DNA from 3 places in the Rhizobium sp. TAL182 genome. Region 3 is predicted to be linked to each of the others. Evidence: riboswitches for the same ligand, from Rfam matches in the RefSeq annotation. Region 3 holds a riboswitch; each other region holds the start of a gene.
What was found. Region 3 has a riboswitch for cobalamin ahead of nrdH (glutaredoxin-like protein NrdH). Riboswitches for the same ligand answer to the same signal wherever they lie in the genome.

Region 1 (2,195 bases), 330 kb from region 3:
CGGGCTCTCTTCGTCCGTCACACTGCCCGGCATCCGTCCCCAGAGGCAATAGGAATACTGGATTTCCGAGTAGTTCAGGACACGCCGGAACGGTTCGTTCGTATCGGCCGCCCGTGACGCCAGCGTGCTGATGCTGCTGCGATACTCCGAAATGACCGCCATCTCGCCGTGGGAAATTGCCGGAATATCGAGCCCGGCATGGGAGCCGCCAGAGCTGCTCCCATGGGCGAGGGCATTTCCGATAGACATTGGCGATAGGCTCGCGATGAGACCGAGAAAAGCAAGCCTGCCGATATGCCGCATCACCGGAACGTCGGCAGCAGTCCGCTTTTGGCGGCAAGAGGCCTTTCTGCCAGCACTCCGAAAACAAGACCGAGCGTTGTCCAAAGGATCGCGTGCATGCCGAGCGTGGTGCTGCGGAACCGCCAGAGCACCATCGCCGAGAAATTCTCCGGCACCTCGTTGATCGGCGGCAGCAGATAGAGAACCGAGCCGATGAAGACGAGATAGGCGATGCCGGCAATGATCGCGCCGTTCCAGAGACCGAAACGCTCGCCAAGGCGGCGCGACAGCGCGATCGCGGCAACCAGCGAGGCGAGCGAAACGACGATCATCAGGAAGAATAGTTCGGTCCTGACGCCGATCGTATCGGGATTGCCGACCGCCGGCGGGTTGGCCGGATATTTGATGCCGGGAACCAGAACGACCGCCACGAAGGCGGCAATGGCGATGACGGCCGAGGTGCCGCGCGCCGATAGGCTGCTGAAGCGGCCGTGCACGAAGGCGAAGGCGAGCGAAAAAAGCCCGCCGACGGCGATGCTGTAGGCCATGACGCCTGTGAAAAGGCCGGGACCGGCCTGCGTGGCCCGGCTGACGATTTCAGGTTCGGCAGCTTCGCCCGCAGCCTGGGCGCTCGCCTCCTCGAAGGCGATTGCCGCATCGACCAGCGGCTCGCCGAAGATATGCGCAAAAGCGAAAACGAGCATGCCAGCAATCAGGCCCGCAAGCATGCCGCGAAGCAGGAGCTTTCCAACCATGTCAGTATTCCCCCTAAGCATGTCGCGCAAAGTATGCAGCGGTTTTGCGATACCGACATGCGTAAAACAAAGACCTAAAGCGCGAGAAACGAATCCGAAAGATCGCGATGCGCTTAGTGGCAGGGAAAGCCGAGAAGATGGCGGCCGTCATGCACGAATTCGTGCACATACATGCCGTTGAACAGCGCCATCGCGCCCTCCTCGGTGCCGACGAAATAAAGAACGATGAGCATCAGCAGACCGCCGAAGATCGCCCAGGGAAGGATCTCGCCAACCGGGATCGGGGCCGGCGCCGCAACGGGCGCGAAAGTGGTGTCAGACATGTATTCCTCCGGAATGACGCGTTCAGTCGAAAGAGTGTTGTGCGGCAGGGTCTGACTTCCAGCGTGAAGAGCTTTCGACACACTGGTCACAGTGGCGCGACCGCGCCGGGTTTCCACCGGCTTCCAAACCCGCAACAGCACGGTTATATCTGCACGCCGAAGAGACTGTCAACGAAACTTCACGAAGCCCGCAAAGGCCGTCCACACCCCGTCCTCGGAGATCAGAACAACCGTGAATACGCGCCTCACCTGGATCTGCCACGGGGCGACGGCGGCGAACCGCAAGGCCCTGTTTCCGCTCGACGAACCGCTGGAAGAAAAGGCCGTGGAAGAAGCAGCCAGGATCGCCGCCCTGCCCTACGCCGATCGTATTGTCACAAGCCCCGCCTTGCGCGCCCGCCAGACGGCTGAGGCGCTCCGTCTCGAAGCGCAAATTGATCCGTCGCTTCGAGATTGCGACCATGGCCGCTGGGCTGGCAGATCGATCGAGGCGATTGAGGCGGAAGAGCCGGAAAATCTCATGGCCTGGATGACCGAGCCGGGGGTTGCCCCGCACGGCGGCGAGAGTCTTCTCGACCTGCGAAAGCGCGTCGCTGGCTGGATGGATGCCCAGTCCGCCCAAAGCGGTCACGTGATCGCCATTAGCCACGCGGCCGTCATCCGGGCTGCAGTCGCGCATGTGCTTCAGGCGCCGCCCTCCTCCTTCTGGCTGAGCGACGTCGAGCCACTCGCCATCGTTCGCATGACCAGCAACGGAAGCCGCTGGTCTCTGCGCCTCCAGCATTAGAGATTCCTTATTTTCTCCAGCCTTACACAAGCAAATCGCGTCATTCCT
Region 2 (2,195 bases), 1.5 Mb from region 3:
CTGCCGCTGTTCCGCTAAGCGCTCGGCATATTCGAGTGCTGCAGCAGGATCGTGGATGGAGCAGGGGCCGATGACGACGATCAGGCGGTCGTCTTCTCCCTCGAGGATCTGATGGATCGCATGACGGTTGCTGGTCACCGTCTCGCTGACGGCAACGGTTCGGGGGATTTCCGCGATGATATCTGCGGGTTTGGTCAGCGGGGTGATTTCGAGGATACGCAGATCATCAATGGTATCGGGCACGGTGTGGCTCCTGTTTTGTCATACCGTGCGGAAACAAAAAAAGCCGCCAGGTAGACTAGCGGCTGTTCGGGTGGTCGTCGCGTCGAATTCAGTTACGCACGGGCCCGCATCCGCTGGGAGCAGCGGTACCAATAAAATCGCGAGGCGTAGACAGAAGTGATCGACATGCGGCGTATTTAGCGTGGCGGCCTTCCGTTGTCACGCAGAATCTGCGGCCTGAAAGAGGGCTTGGGCGTGCAGCAGTCTCCAATGCGTTTGCGAGCGTGGTCGTGACCAGCCGCCGCCTGTTCACCGGCACGTCAGGCGGAAAAATCGCTGTTTGCCTAACGGCCTCATCGGGCTCGGCTGCCTCCGCTTGCCCGCGAAGCGCTTTCCTGAAATAGATACCTCGTCAGGTGCCCGCTTTCACGCGGGAGAATCGGGAATCCGGTGCAAGACCGGAACGTGCCCAACGCTGTAAGGCCGACGCCCGCCGCTTCATCATGCCACTGGCTTTTGCCGGGAAGGCTGCGGCAGACGGATGACGCCAAGTCAGAAGACCGGCCTGGCAAGATAGACCCAACCCGCGCGGACGGCGGGCGGTTGCGTTGTTGGGGATTTGACGATGCGACCCTTTGTTGAGGATGCCCTGTCGGAGGCATCCGGTTTTTCTCCGGCCGAACGCGAGGCCGTGTATCACGCGATCCTGACCCGACGCGACGTGCGCAGCCAGTTCCTGCCCGATCCGTTGCCGGACGATGTCGTGGCGCGGCTTCTGATGGCCGCCCATCACGCTCCCTCCGTCGGCTTCATGCAGCCGTGGAACTTCATCCTGGTGAAAAGCGAATCCGTGCGCGCGCGTGTCCGGGACGCTTTTGCAAAGGCCAACGAAGAGGCGGCACTGATGTTCGACGGCGAACGGCGGCAGGCGTACCGCTCCCTGAAGCTCGAAGGCATCGTGGAGGCGTCGCTCGGCATATGCGTGACCTGCGATCCCACCCGCGGCGGCAGCGTGGTGCTGGGACGGACGCACAATCCGCGGATGGATTCCTATTCGACCGTTTGCGCAATCCAGAATCTCTGGCTTGCGGCCCGCGCCGAAGGGGTCGGCATCGGCTGGGTCAGCATCTTTCGTGAAGGCGACCTGAAAACAATTCTCGGCATACCCGAGCATATCGAGGTGGTCGCGTGGCTCTGTGCCGGCTTTGTCGACCGGCTTTATGATGAACCGGAACTCTCGGTCAAAGGTTGGCGGCAGCGGCTACCGCTCGAGGAACTCGTGTTCCATGATGGATGGGGACGCAACGACCCTTAGCGATTACTGCTGTTGTGGTTGCGGGCCCGGCGTTGCCGGATTGGCAAGGTCGATCGAGCCCTGGTCGCCGGCAAGGAATTGCGGGCCGACCTGACGGACCTTGTTCTGCGTGGGGTCGTAGGGACGTTCGGGAACGGATGGCTGCGGCGGGGCTGATGCTGCCGCGGTATCTTTCGCCGGCGGATTGGTGCGGACCGTCGTGATCGAGCCCTGCTGCGGCGGTTCGCTCAGGGCCTGCTTGCCGCGCATCTCCTCGTAATAGGCGGTGAGATTGCAGGCGCAGGAATTTTTTTCGCCAGGCGCGCGGTTCTTGTAGGCAAAGGCGTTCTTCATGGCGCTATAGGGCGCACCCGTTGCGGCCGAAATCATGTTCGAGGCTTCGGTGCTGGTCACGTCGCGATAAAAGAGCTCGGTCTCGATGCCGGGGCACATCTTGGCGCAGGTCTGGGCATCGCGGCCGAAATCGACCGAGGTGGTGTTCGAACTGATCGGGAAGAAGCCGCCGTCGCAGCTGCGAACGCAGATGGTACTGACCGGCGAAAACATTTCGGTCCTCGGCAGGCCGTAACGCGGATCGGCCTCTTCACCGCCGCCGAGCGGGATGAATGTGTCGGTGCGCATCGCCTGTTCCTCGACGCTTGGGGCGGGCTCGCTGGCG
Region 3 (2,195 bases):
TGGCGGCACGGATGTGGCGCTGGAGACGGCCGATGCCGCCGTGCTGCACGGACGCGTCGGCGACGTGGCGCGGATGATCGCGCTTTCCAAGCGCACGATGCGCAATATCTTGCAGAATATCACCATCGCCCTCGGGCTGAAGGCTTTCTTTCTGGTGACCACGATCGCCGGCATTACCGGGCTCTGGCCGGCGATCCTCGCCGATACCGGCGCCACCGTGCTGGTGACGATCAATGCGCTGCGATTGCTTCGGATAAAGGTATGAACCCGACTGGCGGTGGGAAGACTGCCGATTCGGGCCTACCCCGGGAATCGAAAATAGCGGAGCCGGCCATCTGCCGGCTCTCAGTTTGCTGACAAAGTCTCCTCCGTCATGCTCGGCCTTGTGCCGAGCATCTAACCACCGCAACTATTAGACAGGAAAACGGTTTAATTTTCAGATGCTTAATTGGACGTGCGCAGATCCTCGGCACAAGGCCGAGGATGACGTCGCGGGTTGCAGTGCTTTGTCAGCAGCCTAGGAGGCAGCTTGCCGGCCGGTTCACGTCGAGGCCTTCTCCACAGCCTGTTTTCGTTAAGCTTTCGTTATCCCTGTTTTTCACAGGAATACAGCGATTTCAAACCTGCCGTAACGCAATGCACAAACCATCCGTTGACGTGAATTTGGATTCGCGTACTATATCTAGTGTTCGAGGTTCCCTCGATTCGTGAGGATCGAGGGCTAAGACGGGAATACGGTGCGTTGCGCCATCATGGCGCGGCGATGCCGGAGCTGCCCCCGCAACTGTAAGCGGCGAGCAACTGCCCAATTTCAGGTCACTGAGGCATGATGCCTTGGGAAGGCTGGAGCAGAGTGCTTTGACCCGCGAGCCAGGAGACCTGCCTTGAACGAAACGTCCACGGGCGGGGTGTACGGAAGGTCGCGTGATCGAATGCGGAATGATCCGCGCCTGTTGCGCTGCCCCGAACGTCCGCATGAGCACTTCGGGGTTTGAAGTCATGTCGAGAACATCAAGGCCGTCGCCCGCGCACATCCTGCGAGGGATGATATCAGGCGTTTAAAGCGCCAACCTTGCCACATCATTATCAAGCATTGTCCCGGACGCCGTACGGCGCCCGATCCAGCCCTGCGTCCTGAATCCATTGACATCACGAGGAACATGATGAGCGTTACCGTTTACAGCAAGCCGGCCTGCGTCCAATGCACTGCCACCTACCGCGCCCTCGACCGCCTGGGCGTGGACTATGAAATCGTCGATATTTCCCAGGATGCCGAAGCGCTCGATCGTGTGCGCGGCATGGGCTACATGCAGGTTCCGGTCGTGGTTGCCGGCAGCCAGCATTGGGCGGGTTTCCGACCCGACATGATCAGCGCGCTTTCCTGAGCTGAGAAAAGCGATGGGGCTGATCGTCTATTATTCCAGCCGATCCGGAAATACCCATCGTTTCGTCGAGAAGCTGGGGCTGCGCGCGGCGCGCATTCCCCTTGGCGCTGAGGACATCCATATCCGCGAACCTTATGTGCTGATCTTGCCTACCTATTGCGGCGACGGCGGCCCCGGGATCGTAAAGGGAGCCGTGCCCAAGCCGGTGATCCGCTTCCTCAACGATGCGGAAAACCGCTCCAACATCCGCGGCGTGATTGCCGCGGGCAACAGCAATTTCGGCGAGACCTACGGGCTAGCCGGCGATGTCATCTCGAAGAAGTGCCAGGTGCCGTATCTCTACAGGTTCGAGCTTCTGGGAACGGCCGAGGATGTCGCCAATGTCAAAGACGGGATGGGACGATTTTGGACACGGGAACAAATCTGACGCGGGATGCGGGCGCAAAACCGCTGAAGGCGGCTGAAACGCTCGATTATCACGCGCTGAACGCGATGCTGAACCTCTATGACGATGACGGCAAGATCCAACTCGACAAGGATCGCATGGCGGCCAGGCAATATTTCCTGCAGCATGTGAACCAGAACACCGTGTTTTTTCACAATCTTCGAGAAAAGCTCGATTACCTCGTCACTGAGGGCTATTACGAGCAGGAGGTGCTCGACCAATATTCCTTCAATTTTGTCCGCGACCTTTTCGATCAGGCCTATGCCAGGAAATTCCGTTTTCCCACTTTCCTCGGCGCTTTCAAATATTACACCAGCTACACGCTGAAGACCTTCGACGGAAAACGTTATCTCGAGCGCTACGAA

Region 1: linked by a shared signal. The riboswitch ahead of Tal182_RS18760 (CbtB domain-containing protein) and the one ahead of nrdH (glutaredoxin-like protein NrdH) in region 3 are both predicted to bind cobalamin.
Region 2: linked by a shared signal. The riboswitch ahead of bluB (5,6-dimethylbenzimidazole synthase) and the one ahead of nrdH (glutaredoxin-like protein NrdH) in region 3 are both predicted to bind cobalamin.

The regions. Positions count from the first base shown of each region.
Region 1 is NZ_CP021024.1:3,735,309-3,737,503, forward strand. It holds gene Tal182_RS18750 (hypothetical protein) at 1-249, opposite strand, end outside; gene Tal182_RS18755 (CbtA family protein) at 303-1,037, opposite strand; gene Tal182_RS18760 (CbtB domain-containing protein) at 1,151-1,360, opposite strand; cobalamin riboswitch at 1,386-1,536, opposite strand; gene Tal182_RS18765 (histidine phosphatase family protein) at 1,593-2,147, shown strand.
Region 2 is NZ_CP021024.1:2,551,049-2,553,243, reverse strand. It holds gene Tal182_RS12820 (3-deoxy-7-phosphoheptulonate synthase) at 1-243, opposite strand, end outside; cobalamin riboswitch at 620-806, shown strand; gene bluB (5,6-dimethylbenzimidazole synthase) at 848-1,537, shown strand; gene Tal182_RS12810 (DUF2865 domain-containing protein) at 1,541-2,195, opposite strand, start outside.
Region 3 is NZ_CP021024.1:4,061,965-4,064,159, reverse strand. It holds gene Tal182_RS20225 (heavy metal translocating P-type ATPase) at 1-265, shown strand, start outside; cobalamin riboswitch at 676-902, shown strand; gene nrdH (glutaredoxin-like protein NrdH) at 1,164-1,385, shown strand; gene nrdI (class Ib ribonucleoside-diphosphate reductase assembly flavoprotein NrdI) at 1,399-1,812, shown strand; gene nrdE (class 1b ribonucleoside-diphosphate reductase subunit alpha) at 1,791-2,195, shown strand, end outside.